4 regions of the Rhodococcus sp. NPDC058532 genome follow, and region 1 is predicted to be linked to each of the others. Evidence: riboswitches for the same ligand, from Rfam matches in the RefSeq annotation. Region 1 holds a riboswitch; each other region holds the start of a gene.

Region 1 (4,479 bases):
CGCCCTCGTTTGATTCCGTACAAAAGATTGACCCTCGTCACCCGGCGAATTCTCGGTTATCCTGGATTCCGCCGCACTGACAGGTGAATACACCGTGAAGCGCGGAATTCCGTTTGAAATATCGGAATCTCCCTGGAAGTACCTGGCACAGGGTGAATGGCATCCGAAGGTCCAATGGTCGATGCCGTGGGTAGCACTTGTGCCGACGAACTGAGGATCACTCCCCGTGACGAACTCCGCCAAGGCTCCCGCTCGCCGTCTCGCCGCCAAGATCGCCCTGGTCGGCGTCTTGACCGCTCTCCCGGTCGGCGTCGTTGCCGCCCCGGCCGTTGCCACCAATCTCGGCGGCAGCTGCAACATCGACGGAAACGTGAAGGCAGTGAAGGACTGCCCCGCCGCGGAGTAGGCCGATGGTCAAGCCCGGTTCGGGGCGCGTGCAGGAACAAGATGTCGATGGTGGACGTTTCAACCATTCGTGACTCCCGAACCCGTTGACCAGTCCGCAGCCACCACCGTCGTGCTGGAGGTGTGGTCCGACATCGCCTGCCCGTGGTGCTACATCGGCAAGAAGCGCTTCGATACCGCGCTTGCGCTGTTCCCGCACCGCGACCGGGTGCAGGTGGTGTGGCGGTCGTACCTGCTGTCCCCGGACACCCCGGTCGGTCTGCGGCGCCCCGAGGTCGACGCCCTCGTCGAGATGAAGGGCATGCCCGCCGCCCAGGTGAAGCAGATGTTCGCGCACGTCGCGAGCACCGCGGCCGCGGACGGCCTGGTCATGGACTTCGACACCGTCATCGCCGCCAACACCGTCGACGCGCACCGGCTGATTCACTGGGCAGGGGAGCGTGGCGAGGACCTGATGTCCGCGCTGTTCCGCGCCCATTTCGAGCAGGGCCGGGTCGTCGACGACCGGGACGAACTGGTTGCGATCGCCGCCGAGGTCGGACTCGACGCGGGCGCCGCGCGGGCGGCACTGGACGCCGACGCCGAGGCGGATCGTGTCCGAGACGACGTTGAGCAGGCCCGCGCGCTCGGCGTCACCGGGGTCCCGTTCTTCGTCGCCAACCGTGCAATCGGCGTCTCGGGTGCGCAGCCCGTCGAGGTGTTCACCCAGTTGCTGGAGCGGGCGTACGCCGACGCCAACCCGATCGTCACCCTCGCAGGCGCGTCGGACGCCGACGGCTCCTGCACCGACGGCTCCTGCGCCGTCTGACCCCACCCGCGGGTTCCCTAATGTCACATTCGGGATCGTGAGGTGACCGAATGTGACATTAGGGAACGTTGGGTACCGGGGGTCGGGCTAGCTGGCGACGGCGGGCGCGCGCTGCGCACGCCCGGCGCGCTCGGTGAGAAACGCGAAACCGAGGCCGAGTGCCAGCCACAGCGTTGCCTGGATCGCCAGCGACGAGACCCGGAACTCCCACAGCAGGGTTGCCGGGAAGTCCTCCCCGACCTCGTTGACCCCCGGCATCAGCACATAGCCGACCGCGACGATCGCGAGGAAGGCCAGGGACGGCGCCCCGACCTGCACGGACAGGTAACCGGTCGACGCGACGAGCCGGGCCACGTACGCGGCGACACCGACCGCAACCAGTCCGAGGACCACCGTCGCCAGCCACAGCCAGGTGCGCTGATTGATCGTGTCGGGGTCGCCGACCGCGGGCGGGTTCGCCGGGTACTTGAAGAACGGCACCGCCTCGATCGCCAACCAACCGGCCCCGGCCAACGCCAGTGCGAGCGCCGGACCGGACATGGCGGTGACCCGCCGCGCGTAATGCGCGACGACGGCGAAGATCGCGCCGAGCGCGAGGCCGGCGAGCGTGGTCGCGAGAAACAGGCCGATGCGCTGGCCGTCGCGGCTGACCAGGGCATCCTCCCCGTGCGAGTGCCCCTCCTCGGCTGTCGCCCCGCCGTGCGCGCCCGCGTCGGCTGCGTGGTCCTCCGCCGGGGCGGCGGACTCCTCGATCGCGATGGCCGCATCGATGTGCGGTTCGCCGATCACGAAGGCGACGGCGCCGGCAAGCAGGCCCGCGACGAGGCCCGCGAGCAGGCCGCGGATGAGGAGTTTCGTGAAGTTCTCGGTCAGTGGCACGGCAGGCCCAGCAGGTGGCGACCGTCATGCATCAGTTCGTGCATGTACATGCCGGTGCGCGAGACCGCGCCCTGGTCGAACCCGACCAGGTACAGGGTCAGCATCGCGAGCAGGACGACACCCGCGATGATCAACGCGACACCGACCGATTCGGTCGACGTGCTGGGGGTGTGAACGACAGCCATAGGTTCCTCCTGGGATAAACGCGTCCCGCAAAGTCCATGCGATGGCGGCGGGGTCTGGCTGTCGAGGCAGTGCCTCGATCACAGTGGCGCGACCGCTCCGGAGTTGCACCGGAATTCCCGTCCGACATCGCTATTACTGGCGCACTGTCGCACCGAGGCGCCCGCCGTGTCAATTGGGACGAATCCCCCGCCCGCGGTACGGAACCGGCCGTGCCGCGGGCGAATCCGGTCAGGATGTCGCCGATCGTGGCTGCGACCACCGCGTGCCTGCCGCGCAAAATACCGGGCAGGCACGCGCAGGACCGTTGTGGTCAGCCCTGCTTCGCCGCGACGTCGAGCACGACCTCGAACTCGAGCAGCGAGGCGCCGGTCGCGACCGGCTTCTTCGCCTCACCCGCGTGCGCGGCGCGGGCGTCGCCGTCCCGCCACGCGGCGAAGGCGTCCTCCGATTCCCATTGCGTCACCACGAAGTAGCGGGTCTCCCCACCGGTCGGGCGCAGCAACTGGAAGCCGAGAAACCCGGGGGAGTTCTCAACGGTTCCGGCGCGCTGCGCGAAGCGCTTCTCGAGTTCGGGACCGGCGCCCTCGGGCACCTCGATTGCGTTGATCTTCACCACTGCCATGGCCGAGAGGGTACTCCCGATTCCTGCGAAGACCGCGACCTCACTCGGCGGTGGCGGCGCCGTCGCCGAGATGCTCGGTCAGCACGGCCATCTGGGTCCTGCCCGCATCGGCGTGCACCGCGCGTCCGGTGTCGGTCACGTCGACGAAGACGCCGCGACGGTCCGATTCGCACAGTGATCGCGCCACCAGGCCCGCCTTCTCGAGGCGGGCAACGCTGCGGGAGAGCGCGCTCGGGCTGAGGTACATGTCGGCGGCCAGTTCCTGCATGCGGGGATGCCTGCAGGTGACCGACACCAGCCGGTCCAGCGTCTCGAAGTCGCTCATGCTCAGCCCGTGTGCGCTCTGCATCCGCCGGTCGAGCTCGCACGCGATGCCGTTGTACCGGCTGAGCAGGGCGCGCCAACTCTCGCGCAGCTCCGCTTCTGAGGTCATGGCCGCATCATAGTGCGGCCCACAGATCAGTGCAAGGAAAATAAATGCAAAGAGAATTTATGCTTGTGCATTGATTGCACATGCATCTAGTCTGGCTGGCGTGACTTTCACCGAAACCGCCCCGAACCCAACGACATCGGATTCCTCAGTCCCGCAGCAGGGTTGGACCGGCCGGCTGTGGGGGATCCTCGCGGTGCTCTGCGTCGTGATGTTCCTGGACGGACTCGACGTCTCGATGGTCGGCGTCGCGCTCCCGTCCATCGGCACCGAACTCGGCCTCGACACGACCTCCCTGCAGTGGATCATCAACGGCTATGTGCTCGGCTTCGGCGGCCTGCTGCTGCTCGGTGGGCGCACCGCCGACCTGCTCGGCCGTCGCCGGGTCTTCCTCGCCGCACTGGCCGTCTTCGCGGTCGCCTCGTTGATCGGCGGCCTCGTCGACAACGGAACCCTGCTCATCGTCACGCGCTTCGTGAAGGGCCTCGCCGCGGCGTTCACCGCCCCGACCGCGATGTCCATCCTGACCACCACCTTCAGGGAGGGGCCTGCCCGCAACCGGGCGCTATCGATCTTCTCGGTGTTCGGTGCCAGCGGCTACTCGTCCGGCCTGATCCTCGGGGGGCTGCTCACCAGCGCGGGCTGGCGCTGGACATTCCTCATGCCGGTGCCGTTCGCGGCCGCGGCCCTCGCGGCGGCGTGGGTGCTGATCCCGCGGGACCGGCCCGCCGACAGCGGTGGTCACGACCTCGGTGGGGCGATCACCCTCGTCGCGGGCATGATGCTGGCCGTTTACACCGTCGTCTCCGCCCCGTCGCGGGGCTGGGCGGATCCGCTCACCCTTGGATCGTTCGCGCTCGCCGCCGTCCTGCTCGCGTCGTTCTTCCTGGTCGAGAACCGGGCGGCGCACCCGCTGGTGCGGCTGAGCATCCTTCGGGTCGGCACCATCGTGCGCGCCAATCTCAGCATCGTTGCGCTGTTCGGTTCCTACCTGAGCTTCCAGTTCATGATGACGATTTTCCTGCAGTCGGTCCTCGGCTGGTCGCCGTTGAAGATGGCGCTGGCGCTGCTCCCGACCGGATTGATCGTCGCCGTTGCCTCGCCGTTCGTCGGACGGCCGATCGACCGGTTCGGCACCTCGCCGATGAT
Region 2 (4,479 bases), 160 kb from region 1:
CACCGCGGTCCCCGGCACACCAGCACGTGCCTGGTGAAGCCGGGCACCTCGTCCCACGCGGGGGAGGTGAGCGGTGCGGTGGTGGTGCGGGCCGGGGAGGTCGGTCCGGTGATCGCCGCCTCCAGCAGATCCGGGTAGGTGGCGGTGTCGGTGAGCGGTGCCGCGATCCGCACATCCGGGGTGGTGGCGTCCCCGCGCCCGCGCAGCCAGTGCCCGATCACCCGGCGGAACCACGCGTCCATCTTCCGGTCGAGCACGGTCTGCGCGCTCACCACGATCACCTCGGACGCGCCCGCGCCCGCGGCCTCGTCCAGCGCGGCCGTCACGGTCGTCCCGGTGCCGCCGAGGACCGCGGTCCGGTACTCGGTGCCGGGGTGCCTGCCGCGCAGCACGCCGACCGCGCCGAGCACCTGGTCGCGGGGGTCGTCGCCGCGGTCCGTCGGGGCGGTGACAATCACCCAGCGTCGAAAATCGTTCATGGTGTTGCCCTTTCGATGTCCGCGCCGCGCGTGCCGCACAGCACCACCATCGGGCGCCCGGTGCGGGGATGCGGCTGCACGAGCGCGTCGAGGCCGTACACGTCGGCCAGCAGGTCCGCGGTGAGGACGGTTTCGGTGGGCCCCTCGGTGATCACCCGGCCGTCGTGCAGCACCACCAGGTGATCGCAGTACATCGCCGCCAGGTTCAGGTCGTGCATCGCTGCGACCGTCGTCAGCCCCCGCGCCCGGATCAGGTCCAGCAACTCCAGTGACGCGGACACGTCGAGGTGGTTCGTCGGCTCGTCCATCAGCAGCACGCACGGCCGCTGCGCGAACGCCCGCGCCAGCTGCGTCTTCTGCCGCTCGCCGCCGGACAGGTTCCGCCACACCCGGTGTCGCAGGTGGCCGATCCCGGCTGCCGCGAGGCCGTCGGCGACGAGGTCGCCGTTGCCGAGGCCTGCGGGGCGGGCCCAGCCGCCGCGGTGCGGAATGGTGCCGAGCTCGACGATCTGCTCCACCGTCAGGTCCAGGTCGGTCGCCGAATGCTGCTCCACCAGAGCGACGGTGCGCGCGAACTCCCGACGGGCGATCGCGGTTGCGGGGTCGTCGCCGAGCAGCACTCGTCCGCGGTCGGGGCGCACGAGCCGGGCCATCGCCGACAGCAGCGACGTCTTGCCGGAGCCGTTGGGGCCGATCAGCCCGGTCACCCGCCGGGACGGCGCCCGGCAGCTGACCCGGTCGAGGATCGTTGCGCCGTCCACCGACCAGGTGAGGTCCTCGACGCGGACCTCGGGGGAGTGGTGGCTCATCCGCGGGCCCCCCGCCTGCGCAGCAGCAGGACGAACACCGGGACGCCGACCACCGCGGTGACGATGCTGATCGGCAGCTCCCGCCCCGGCAGGATCGTGCGGGCCGCGACATCCGCCCACACCAGCAGCACCGCGCCGACGAGTGCGACGACGGGCAGCAGTCGGGCGTGCAGCGGTCCGGCGAGCATCCGGGCGGCGTGCGGGACGACGAGCCCGACGAAGCCGATCACCCCGGCCTGCGCGACGAGGGCGGCGGTGCACAGCGACGCCACCCCGTACAGCACCCAGCGGGAGCGGTCGACGTCGGTGCCCAGGCTCGCGGCGGCGCGCTCGCCGAATGCGAACGAGTCCAGCACCCGGGCGTGCCCGAGCATCACGACGGCGGTGACCGTCACGACCGCGGCGATCGCCACCAGCCCCGACCACCGCACCCCCGCGACCGACCCGAGCGTCCACTGCAACACCCGATGGGCGGCGTCCCGGTCCCCGAGCAGCACCAGCGCCGACGTCACCGCCGCCGCGAACTGCCCGACCGCGATGCCCGCCAGCACCAGCCGCCCCGGCAGCAGGGCGCCCGACCGGGACGTCGAGATGAGGAACACCAGCAGCAGGCACCCGAGCGACGCGACGAACGCCGCCGCCGCCACCGACCCGACCCCGAGGACGCCGGCCGTCCCGACCCCGGCGGTCAGGGCGAGCACCGCACCGAGCGAGGCGCCGCCGGACATGCCGAGCAGGTAGGGGTCGGCGAGCGGGTTGCCGGTCAGCGACTGCAGCACCGCCCCGCACAGCGCAAGCCCGGCCCCGACCAGCGCCGCAGCGAGCACCCGGGGCAGCCGCAGGTCGACGACGATGTGCGTGGTCAGCAGGTCGGTGCCGGGACCGAGCCCGAGCCGCCCGGCGACGGCCTCGACGACGGTGCCGATCGACAGGTCGGCAGCCCCGATCGTTACCCCCGCCGCGCAGCTCACCGCGAGCAGCGCGGCCAGTGCCAGCGTCCAGCCTGCTGCGGTCGTCGACCGGACCCGGGTGGGCACCCGGGTTGCCGCGCTCATGCCGGGCCGCCGCCCAGTTGCTCGGCGACCAGGGTCGCGCCCTCGATCAGTCGCGGTCCGGGGGTGCTCGCCGAGAACGGGACGACGACGAACGCATCGCCGCGCACCGCGGTCAGGTCCCGCAGCGCCGGATCGGCGCGCAGGTACGCCTTCTTCTCCTCGGCGGTGTCCCACGACGCGTCGGCCAGGACGATGACGTCGGGGTCCGCGGCCAGCACCGTCTCCCAGCTGCCATCGGCCCAGGACCCGTCGACCCCGGCGAAGATGTTGGTGCCGCCGACCGCGTCGATGATCAGCTGCGGGCCGCCCGCATTGCCGCCGACGTACGGGATGTCGGTGTTGCTGTCGTACCAGAAGATGCTCTTGCCCTCCGCCGGTGCGGCTGCCTCGATGCCCGCGACCGTCTCGCGCATCTGCGCGACCACCGCCGCCGCCTCGGACTCGCGGCCGAACAGGGTGCCGTAGTCGCTGATCTCGGTGCCGATGGAATCCCACGCGACCGGCGGGCGCGCCGCGCGGTTCGGGCAGCCGAACGGCGAGACGTAGGTGCCGATGCCGAGGTCGTCGAACGAGTCCTGCGAGCCGACGGCCTTGTCGTCGAACGCGGTCGCATACGACGCCAGCACCAGATCCGGTTTCGTCTCGAGCAGCGCCTCGCGGCTCGGGTAGTCCTGCTCGTTCAGCGGCGGCACCTGCGCGTACGCGGCCTGCCACTGCGGGGCGATGGTGTCGTCGAGGTATGCGGTGCCGACCAGGGCGTCCTGCGCGCCGATCGACAGCGCCGTCTCGGTGGCCCCCTGGTTGAGGGTGACGCCGCGTTCGGCCGGGCCGTCGAGGGTGACGGTGCGTCCGCAGTTCTGCAGGGAGATCGCGGCGGTGTCCGGGGCCGGGTCCGACCCGGCGCACGCGGAGAGAAGGAGCGTGGCCGCTGCGGTGGCAGCGACGGCGGCGAGGGCGCGGGGTGAAACGGGGGTACGCAAGGTGACCCGCCTTCCATGACTCGTGGAAAACGTGCAGGCAGGTGTCGCGGCCGGTCTCCTGGCTCGGCAGGGTGACCGCCGACCACGCCTTCCCGGATGTGCGCATCCAGTGGCTGGGGCGAGCCCCGGGTGGTCGACCAACCTGCCCACAGTGGCGAGTACCGCGCCGGATTCGTACCGGACTTCCCGTTCACCGTGACACCGGGAGGAAGGATAGTCGACGGCCCGCCCGCCGCCCTGCCCCGCTTGTCCGGTTCGCCGCGGCTCCGGCGGCCGACGGACCGAAACCCGATAGGGTTGGTTCGTGCGCCCCTCACTTTCCGACTACGCCCACCTGGCCGGCGGCAAGGTCCGCGACCTCTACACCATCGACGACGAGCACCTGCTGCTCGTCGCGAGCGACCGGATCTCGGCCTACGACCACATCCTCAGCACCCCGATCCCGGACAAGGGGCGGGTGCTGACCGCGATGAGCGTGTTCTTCTTCACCCGGCTGACCGCCCAGAACCACCTGGCGGGCCCGCCGGACGACGAGCGGATCCCCGCCGAGGTGCTCGGCCGGGCCCTGGTGGTGAAGAAGCTGAACATGGTGCCCGTCGAGTGTGTTGCGCGCGGCTACCTCACCGGGTCGGGGCTGGCCGACTATCAGAGCACCGGCGCGGTGTGCGGTGTGCAACTGCCGGAGGGCCTGGTCGAGGCGTCGCAGCTGCCGGAACCGATCTTCACCCCGGCGACCAAGGCCGCGCTCGGCGACCACGACGAGAACGTCGACTTCGCGACCGTCGTCGACCAGCTCGGCCAGAACCTCGCCTTCAAACTGCGCGAGGACACCCTCGACATCTACACGCGCGCCGCGATTTTCGCGTCTGAGCGCGGAATCATCCTCGCGGACACCAAGTTCGAGTTCGGGATCGACGCCGACGGCAACCTGGTGCTCGCCGACGAGGTGCTCACCCCCGACTCGTCGCGGTACTGGCCCGCCGACGGCTACGAGGCGGGCCGGGTGCAGCCCAGCTTCGACAAGCAGTTCGTCCGCAACTGGCTGACCGGTCCCGAGTCCGGCTGGGACCGGGCCTCGGACACCCCGCCGCCGCCGCTGCCGCAGGAGATCGTCGACGCCACCCGCGCCCGCTACATCGAGGCCTACGAGCGGATC
Region 3 (4,479 bases), on a different contig from region 1:
GGACTGCACCCAGGCCAACTCGGTGGCCGCGAAGCCGTCGAGCTGCTCCGCGAAGTACTGCACCATGTCATTGCGTTCCGGCTCGCCGTGCACCAGCACGTCGATGCCCAGTTTCTCCTGCAGCGCAACAACATCCGCGATCTCGGTACGCATACGCGAGACGTACTCGTCGGAGTCGATCTCGCCGGACCGCAGGGCGGCGCGGGCGACGCGGATGCTCGACGTCTGCGGGTAGGAACCGATCGTGGTGGTCGGCAGCAGCGGCAGTCCGAGCTTCTCGGCCTGCACGACGCGACGCTGGTCGGCGGGCGAACGACCGGCCGCGGTCAGCGCCTGCGCGACGCGGGCACGGATCTCGTCGTTACGCAGCCGCGGATCGCCCTGCCGCGACGCGACGGCCGCCGCGGAGGCGGCGAACGCGTCGGCGGCGGCGCGCGTGCCCTGGGCCAGCTCCGTCGCCAGCGCGACGACCTCGATGACCTTCTCGTCCGCGAACGCCAGCCAGGAGCGCAGCGCGTCGTCGAGGCCGGTCTCCGCCGCGAGGCTGTACGGGACGTGCAGCAGCGAGCACGACGTGGAGACGGCGAGCGCACCGGCGGACCCGAGCAGGGCGTCGAGCGAGGCCACCGCCTTCTCGAGGTCGGTCCGCCAGACGTTGCGGCCGTCGACGACGCCCGCCACCACCAGCTTGTCGGCCAATGCGGGCACCGCCGCGAGCGCGTCGGCATCGCCGTGCACGAGGTCCACCGCGATCGCCTCGACGGCGGTGCTCGCCAGTGCGGGCAGGGCGGGGCCGAGGTTGCCGAAGTAGGACGCGACGAGGATCGCGGGACGCTCCGTCAGGCCCGACAGTCGTTCGTAGACCCGGCGCGCGGTCTCGATCTCGGCGTCGGTGCGGTCCTGGACCAGCGACGGCTCGTCGAGCTGCACCCACCCGGCCCCGGCGGCGGCGAGGCGTCCGAGCAGGTCCTCGTACAGCGGAAGCAGGTCGTCGATGCGGCCGAGCAGGCCGTCGGCACCGTCGACGCCCTTCGACAGCAGCAGGAAGGTGACCGGTCCGATGACGACCGGACGGGCGGGTACGCCCTCGGCGATCGCCTCGTCCAGCTCGCCGAGCACCTTGGAGGCGTCGAGCTCGAACGTGGTGCCGGGCCCGATCTCGGGCACGAGGTAGTGGTAGTTCGTGTCGAACCACTTCGTCATCTCGAGTGGCGCGACGTCCGCGGTGCCGCGGGCGGCGGCAAAGTACCGGTCGAGCGGATCGGCGATGCCGCGGACGCGCTCCGGCAGTGCACCGAGCATCGCGGCGGTGTCGAGGACCTGGTCGTAGTAGGAGAACGTGTTGACGGGCACCGAGTCGATGCCGGCCGCGAGGAGGCCGGTCCAGGTCTGCGCGCGGAGGGTGCGTGCGACCTCGTCGAGTCCGGCACGGTCGAGGCGACCGGCCCAGTAGGACTCGATGGCGCGTTTGAGTTCGCGGCGGGGCCCGATCCGCGGCGAGCCCAGCACGGTCGCGGTGAAGCGTGGCTGATCAGAAGGTGTAGCGGTCACGAAACTGCTCCATGGCGTACGTAGGTGTGGCCGTCACCGGCAGACGGGTACACCTGACGAAGCCCTGCCACGGAACGTGGCTGTGCCGCCCATCCTGGGCGGAGCAGTGCCGCATACAGGTCCACCCGCCCTGTCCACGAGGCGACGAACCGCCGGGCACGGCGTGCCCGGCGCAGAGGGCAGGTCTTCGGACTCGCGGGCACCGGGCCGTGTCCGACCCGACCTACTGGCCGTCGCTTCCCGGGCTCTCACCCAGTGCGTGTGACGGCGGTCGTTCCTGCATACCGCTGCGGGACAGTCCCGGATTCTCACCGGGTTCCCTCTCACCCCGGGCCGGAGCATGCCCGACCGGGATTCGACGCCGCGCCGAAGTACTTCGGGGCTCCTCATGACCGGGACGCGGCAAACCGACTGCACCGACCACGATAGCCGCCCGCGGACCCGCATCGGACCCTGGTCGGTCCGGCGCACACCAGCGTTCCCCGACCGCGGCCGATAGGGTCGAAATCATGAGCCTCGACATCACCACCACCCCCGCCTGGCAGACGCTGCGCACGCACCACGAGTCGGTTGCCGACCGACAGCTGCGTGAGCTGTTCGCCGAGGATCCGGGCCGGGGCACCGAGCTCACCGTCACCGCCGGTGACCTGTACATCGACTACAGCAAGCATCGGGTGGAGCGGGAGACACTGCGCCTGCTGGTCGAGGTGGCGCGCGCGGCAGGCGTCGAGGAGCGGCGCGACGCGATGCTGCGCGGCGAGCATGTCAACACCTCCGAGGACCGCGCGGTCCTGCATACCGCGTTGCGACTGCCGCGGGACGCGCGGCTGATCGTGGACGGCCAGGACGTGGTGGCGGACGTGCACGAGGTCCTCGACCGGATGGGCGGGTTCACCGACCGGCTCCGGTCGGGCGAGTGGCGCGGCGCCACCGGCGAGCGGATCACCACGGTCGTCAACCTCGGCATCGGCGGCTCCGACCTGGGTCCGGTGATGGCGTTCCGGGCGCTGCGCCACTACGTCGACTCCGGCGTCACCGCACGGTTCGTCTCCAACATCGACCCCGCCGACCTGGTCGGCAAGCTGGCAGGCCTGGACCCGGCGACGACGCTGTTCATCGTGGCCTCGAAGACGTTCTCCACGCTGGAGACACTCACCAACGCGACGGCCGCCCGCCGCTGGCTGGTGGCGGCGCTCGGCGAGGAGGCGGTGCCGAAGCATTTCGTCGCGGTCTCGACGAACGCCGATCGGGTCGCCGAGTTCGGCATCGACCCGGCCAACATGTTCGGGTTCTGGGACTGGGTGGGGGGCCGCTACTCGGTGGACTCGGCGGTCGGGTTGTCGCTGATGTGCGTGATCGGCCGGGACGCCTTCGGCGAGTTCCTGTCCGGATTCCACCTGATCGACCGGCACTTTGCCGAGCAGCCACTCGAGTCGAACGCCCCGGTCCTGCTCGGCATGATCGGCCTCTGGTACTCGAGCTTCTTCGGCGCGGATTCGCGTGCGGTGCTGCCGTATTCGAACGACCTCGGCCGCTTCGCCGCCTACCTCCAGCAGCTGACGATGGAGTCGAACGGCAAGTCGGTGCGGGCCGACGGGTCCCCGGTGTCGACGCCGACCGGGGAGATCTTCTGGGGTGAACCGGGCACCAACGGCCAGCACGCCTTCTACCAACTGCTGCACCAGGGCACCCGGCTGGCGCCCGCCGACTTCATCGGATTCGCCGAACCCACCGACGATCTCGCCACCATCGACGGCGTCGGGTCGATGCACGACGTGCTGATGAGCAACCTGTTCGCCCAGACGAAGGTCCTCGCGTTCGGCCGGACCGCCGAGGAGATCGCTGCGGAAGGAACCGACCCGGAACTGGTGCCGCACAAGGTGATGCCGGGCAACCGACCGTCGACGACAATCCTCGCGCCGAGGATCACGCCGTCCGTGCTCGGCCAGCTGATCGCGCTGTACGAGCATCAGGTGTTCGTGGAGGGTGTGGTGTTCGGGATCGACTCGTTCGACCAGTGGGGCGTCGAACTCGGCAAGGTGCAGGCACTCGAACTCGAGCCGGTCCTCACCGCAGCGGACGCCCCGCAGCCGCAGTCCGACTCGTCGACCGACACCCTGGTGCGCTGGTACCGCGGTAGGCGCGGGCGCGCGGTCTGAGCGCCGTCGGGTCGCCCGTCACGCGGCGTGCCCGTGCGGCGGCAGGTGCAGCCAGGCGTCGGTGGTCCGCACGCTGCCGTGCCGGTAGGCGACCCGCGCGGCCAGATCGTTCTCGGTGAGCCAGCGCAGCGCCGCGACGCCCCGCCCGACCGCAGCCATCGCCGCCGCGTAGGCCCACAGTCCGTCGTCCGCGATCACGGTGACGCAGTCGACTCCCGGGTCCGGCCCGTCGGACGAGACGGCGGGCGCCCTGGCCGACGCCATCGCGGAGCCCGCCCGCACCTCGACACGGTCCGCGCCCCCGGCCCGCCGAGCGACGCCCGTCTCGACCTGCCACCCGCCGATCGGGCAGTGCCCCCAGGTCGCGACGACGTCGTCGACCCGCACCAGCACCCCGCACTCGAGGTCGTCGGCGGCGCGGCGGGCCACCCGATGCGCGGTCCCGGCCTTCGCGGTCGCGGTGAGGTCGAGGAACGTGCCGAACGGTGCGAAGACGGTGTCGCCATCGACCCGCACGTCGTGGAAGCACGGGGCGATCGGGACCGCGCCGATCGGATCTCGGGTCTCGATCGACACCGGTGTCACCGCACCGCCCGTCATCCGGGCCGCCCACAGGGCAGCACGAATCAGACCGCCGAGTTCGGTGCTGACCCGGACGGGGGTGCCCTGCGCCTGGTTGAGGCGGTGGATCTCCGCATCCCCGCTCCCGAGGTCGCAGACGGCCTTCACCTGCGTCATCGCGGCCTCCGTCAGCGCAGCCGCATCGGCG
Region 4 (4,479 bases), on a different contig from region 1:
CGTTCCGCGGTGCAGTGGACGTTCCGCTACTGGCCAATATGACCGAGTTCGGAAAGTCGAAACTTGTTCCGGCGCAGATATTGCAGGACATCGGCTACAACGCCGTGATCTACCCGGTCACCACTCTGCGTCTCGCGATGGGAGCGATCGAGGCCGGGCTGCGCGAGATCCATGCGAGCGGTACGCAGGAGGGTCTCGTCGATCAGATGCAGACCCGCTCCCGACTGTATGAGCTGCTCGAGTACGAGCGCTACAACGAATTCGATTCCGGAGTCTTCAACTTCACGCTCGGAGGGAACCAATGACGAAGGCAGTCCCGACGATCCACAAGGGGCTCGCCGGTGTCGTGGTCGACACCACCGCGATCTCGAAGGTCGTTCCCGAGACCAATTCGCTGACCTACCGGGGATATGCGGTGCAGGACCTGGCCGTGAATTGCACCTTCGAGCAGGTTGCCTACCTCCTGTGGAACGGCGAACTGCCCACCGACGCCCAACTGGGGCTGTTCTGTCAGCGTGAGCGGGCCAGTCGGCGCGCCGATCGTTCCCTACTCTCGCTCGTGGCGAGAATGCCGGATAACTGTCATCCGATGGACGTGGTCCGCACCGCGATCAGCTGGCTCGGCGCCGAGGACCCGGAGGAGGCGGACAACTCTCCGAAGGCCAATCGGGAGAAGGCGCTTCGCATGATGGCTGTGCTGCCCACGATCGTGGCGGCCGATCACCGTCGTCGCCACGGCCTGGACCCGATCGCCCCGCACAGTCATCTCGGGTTCGCCGAGAACTTCCTGAACATGTGTTTCGGTGAGATTCCGGACCGGGAGATCGTGCACGCCTTCGAGGTGTCGCTGATTCTGTACGCGGAGCACAGTTTCAATGCCTCGACGTTCGCGGCGCGCGTCGTCACCTCCACACTGTCGGACATCTACAGTGCCGTGACCGCCGCGATCGGCACCCTCAAGGGTCCGTTGCACGGCGGCGCGAACGAGGCGGTCATGCACGCCATGCTTGAGATCGGTGAGCCGGAACATGCCGAGGCCTGGATGCGCGGCAAGTTGTCCCGCAAGGAAAAGGTGATGGGCTTCGGCCACCGGGTCTACAAGAACGGCGACTCGCGCGTACCTGCGATGCGTACGGCGTTCCTCGACGTCGCCGCGAAAACGGATGGCGGCGCCTGGGTTCGCATGTACGACATCCTCGAGCGCACCATGAGTGATGCCACCGGGATTAAACCGAATCTCGACTTCCCCGCAGGTCCGACCTACTACCTGATGGGCTTCGACATCGAGGTCTTCACCCCGATCTTCGTGATGAGCCGGATCACCGGGTGGACCGCGCACATCATCGAGCAAAGCGAGTCCAACGCGCTAATCCGACCGCTCAGCGAGTACACCGGCGTGGCACAGCGTGCGGTGGGAGCCTGAGCACCGGTTCGGTGGCGCGGGTCCCTGCCCTCGCGGCGGACTACGTCGATGCACACCTGTGGACGCGATCGGCGTTGACCCTGCGGGACCGCAGGCGGCTGATGTCCTTCGCGGTGTCGCGGTCGGCGCCGAGTCCCGCGGTCGCACATCTGGTCCTGCATGTCTTCCGGTGCACTGACGTGTGCCGCCCGTGGCACGAGTTCGTCGGACTCACCACCGACGAACTCGCCGCCATCCTCCGGGACACGGTGATCGCCCGCGACCACCTCGTCCGGGTCTCCGCACGGCACGAGTGTCTCGGCTGAACCTGCCCGAACGGCAGCGCAGGTCGGCGACACCGCCGCCCGAGTTGTCGGCTTTCGTCTTGTACTGTTCGACCCGACGCAGGGAACACCGGTGCGAATCCGGGGCTGTCCCGCAACTGTCACCGAGGAGCGAACCCCCACGCTCGGCCACGACCGCATGGTTGGAAGGCCGGGGGCGAGTGCTGATCCGGGAGCCAGGACACCTGAGTCGGGGGCCGGACACACGAAGGCCAGAACACCACGAGGATGGACATGAACAACTCGATATTCACCACCCGCCCGGGGTGGCGGGCCGCGCTGCGTGCGGGAGCACTCGCCGTCACCGTGGTCGCCGTCGCCGCGGGCTGCTCGTCCGGATCGGGCGCGTCCGACGGCGTCGCGGACGACCACCTGACGATCTACAACTCCTACAAGATCGCGGGACTCGATCCCGCAGCCACCGGGACGAACTGGCTCTTCGACTGGGGCGTCGCCGAGAACCTGCTCCAGGTCGACGAGGACGGCGCGATCTCGCCGTGGCTCGCGGAGAGCGTCGAACGCCGCGACGACCTGACCTGGGTGATCGAGCTCCGTGAGGGCCAGACCTTCCAGAACGGCAAGCCCGTCACCCCCGATGCGGTTGCCGCGGCCCTGACCCGGCAGATCGAGAAGTCCACGGCCGCGCAGGTCTACCTCGCGCCCGGCACCCGGGCCGTCGTCGAGGGCGGTGCCGTCGTCCTGCGCACCCCGAGCCCGAACGCGATGGTGCCCGCCGGTCTCGCCGCCCGCGACAACTCGCTGCAGATCTACGACGTCGAGGCCGTCGAAGCCGCGGCCGGGGACTCTGCGAAGATCGTCGGCAGTGGCGCCTACACCGGCCCGTACGCCATCACCGAATGGACCCCCACGGATCTCGAACTTGCCCGCTACGACGGGTACTGGCAGGGGATGCCCGCACTCACCGGGATCAGCGTGGACGTCGTCCCGGACGAGCAGGCCCGCATCGCTGGCGTCGAGAGCGGCGAGGCGGACATGGCGTTCTACCCGTCGACCGGCGCCCGACTCGCGCTCGACGGTCGCACCGACGTGGCGGTCAAGAACTCCCCGATGGCGTTGCAGTCCCTCCTCGTCGAGATGAACCTCAAGGAGGGCATCTTCACCGACACCGACGTCCGGAAGGCCTTCACCCTCGCCATCGACTACCAGGGCATCGCCGACAACATCGGCAACGGCTCCTTCGCCGCCGCAGGGGGGCTGTACCCCGACGTGATGCCGTACGCGGTGGACAACCAGAAGCTCGACCTGGACGAGGCGAACTCCCTCCTCGACGCTGCAGGCTGGGTGTCGGGCGCCGACGGTGTCCGTACCAGAGACGGGCAGCGTCTCACCGTTCGGTTCGTCACGCAGGCGCAGGGACCCGAGACCACCGACGTGGCGATCGGCATCCAGGAGCAGGTTGCTAAGGCCGGCTTCGACCTGCAGATCGACGTCGCCGAAGACTCCGCTGCGGTCAAGGAGAACCCGGCAGGTTGGGAATCGTCGGCTGCGCTGAGCGGATCGTTGTCCGGGACGGCCGATCCCGTGCAGCCGTACCTGGTGCGGTGGACCACCGGCGGATCGTCGAATGCGCAGGGCATTTCCAACCCGGAGCTCGACGCGATCGGAGACACGCTCCGCCACACCTTCGACGAGGGTGCACGCGACGAGTTGCTCGAACGCGCCCAACAGATCTTGGTCGTCGATCAGGCCTACGTTGTCGCGGGAACCTTCAAGTACTTCACGGTCGTGACCTCGGACGAATGGTCCGACTACGAGGTGTCGAACGTCCGCAGGCACATTCGGTACGACACCGGGGCGTGAGGGCGGCAGTGGGGCCGTCGCTGGGCCGCCTAGTCCAGGCCGTGGTCACCGCCTGGGGAGCGAGCGTCCTGATCTGGGCGCTCCTGCCCCTGGCACCCGGCGACCCGGCTCGATTGACGCTGGGCGCCCAGGGCATCCCCGAGCCGACCGATGTTCAGATGGCGGAGGTGCGTGCGCAACTGGGGCTGGGCCTTCCTCTGCCGCAGCAGTATCTGCGCTGGCTCGGGGGAGTGCTGCGCTTCGACCTCGGATCGTCGTACGTGACCGGTCGGCCCGTGACGACGGAGTTCGCCGAACGGCTTGGGCCGACCCTTCGGCTCGCGCTCACTGCCGTCCTTCTCGCGGTCGTACTGTCCTTGGTGCTCGGGTTGGTCGCCGCCCGCTATCGCGACCGGTGGCCGGACGCGGGCGCGCGCGCAATCGCGCTCGTGTCCGCGTCGGTGCCGGGATTCGTCGTCGGGCTCGTGCTGATCCAGGTCGTCGTGATCGAACTGGGAATCGGCAGGGTGGTGCTCGACGGGTCATGGTCGGCGGTTGCGTTGCCCGCGATCTGCCTGGCGTTCGGCCTCTTCGATGTGTGGTCGCGGCTCCTGCGAGCGAATCTCGTCGACGCCATGCGTGGTTCCGTCGTCGAGGTGGCCCGCAGTCGGGGTGCAACACCTCGCCGGGCCCTGCTGCGTCATGCTTTGCCGCACAGCCTTCCGCCGTACCTGCACGCCGTCGCGGTCGGGGTGGGAGCCGTCCTCGGCGGTGCTGCGATCATCGAAACGGTGTTCACCTGGCCAGGAATCGGGGCGTACGTCGTGTCGTCGGTCGCCACCCGGGACATGCCGGTCATCCAGGCGTTCGCCCTGCTGGCGACGTTGACATATGTTGCCGTCAACCTGGCCGCGGACAGCCTCGCGGCAGCAC

The links. Region 1 has a riboswitch for cobalamin ahead of ACFWQG_RS10005 (CbtB domain-containing protein). Riboswitches for the same ligand answer to the same signal wherever they lie in the genome.
Region 2: linked by a shared signal. The riboswitch ahead of ACFWQG_RS09210 (ABC transporter substrate-binding protein) and the one ahead of ACFWQG_RS10005 (CbtB domain-containing protein) in region 1 are both predicted to bind cobalamin.
Region 3: linked by a shared signal. The riboswitch ahead of metE (5-methyltetrahydropteroyltriglutamate--homocysteine S-methyltransferase) and the one ahead of ACFWQG_RS10005 (CbtB domain-containing protein) in region 1 are both predicted to bind cobalamin.
Region 4: linked by a shared signal. The riboswitch ahead of ACFWQG_RS00410 (ABC transporter substrate-binding protein) and the one ahead of ACFWQG_RS10005 (CbtB domain-containing protein) in region 1 are both predicted to bind cobalamin.

The regions. Positions count from the first base shown of each region.
Region 1 covers NZ_JBHXNU010000006.1:180,070-184,548, reverse strand. Annotated here, with positions in the region: gene ACFWQG_RS10025 (OsmC family protein) at 1-13, shown strand, start outside; gene ACFWQG_RS10020 (hypothetical protein) at 227-406, shown strand; gene ACFWQG_RS10015 (DsbA family oxidoreductase) at 476-1,213, shown strand; gene ACFWQG_RS10010 (CbtA family protein) at 1,301-2,092, opposite strand; gene ACFWQG_RS10005 (CbtB domain-containing protein) at 2,083-2,277, opposite strand; cobalamin riboswitch at 2,306-2,441, opposite strand; gene ACFWQG_RS10000 (antibiotic biosynthesis monooxygenase family protein) at 2,589-2,900, opposite strand; gene ACFWQG_RS09995 (MarR family winged helix-turn-helix transcriptional regulator) at 2,941-3,333, opposite strand; gene ACFWQG_RS09990 (MFS transporter) at 3,434-4,479, shown strand, end outside.
Region 2 covers NZ_JBHXNU010000006.1:18,478-22,956, reverse strand. Annotated here, with positions in the region: gene ACFWQG_RS09225 (ferredoxin) at 1-479, opposite strand, end outside; gene ACFWQG_RS09220 (ABC transporter ATP-binding protein) at 476-1,288, opposite strand; gene ACFWQG_RS09215 (FecCD family ABC transporter permease) at 1,285-2,343, opposite strand; gene ACFWQG_RS09210 (ABC transporter substrate-binding protein) at 2,340-3,323, opposite strand; cobalamin riboswitch at 3,354-3,544, opposite strand; gene ACFWQG_RS09205 (phosphoribosylaminoimidazolesuccinocarboxamide synthase) at 3,628-4,479, shown strand, end outside.
Region 3 covers NZ_JBHXNU010000001.1:76,339-80,817, reverse strand. Annotated here, with positions in the region: gene metE (5-methyltetrahydropteroyltriglutamate--homocysteine S-methyltransferase) at 1-1,551, opposite strand, end outside; cobalamin riboswitch at 1,733-1,875, opposite strand; gene pgi (glucose-6-phosphate isomerase) at 2,061-3,710, shown strand; gene ACFWQG_RS00370 (FAD:protein FMN transferase) at 3,729-4,479, opposite strand, start outside.
Region 4 covers NZ_JBHXNU010000001.1:85,466-89,944, forward strand. Annotated here, with positions in the region: gene prpB (methylisocitrate lyase) at 1-305, shown strand, start outside; gene ACFWQG_RS00400 (bifunctional 2-methylcitrate synthase/citrate synthase) at 302-1,423, shown strand; gene ACFWQG_RS00405 (hypothetical protein) at 1,435-1,728, shown strand; cobalamin riboswitch at 1,762-1,954, shown strand; gene ACFWQG_RS00410 (ABC transporter substrate-binding protein) at 1,981-3,567, shown strand; gene ACFWQG_RS00415 (ABC transporter permease) at 3,564-4,479, shown strand, end outside.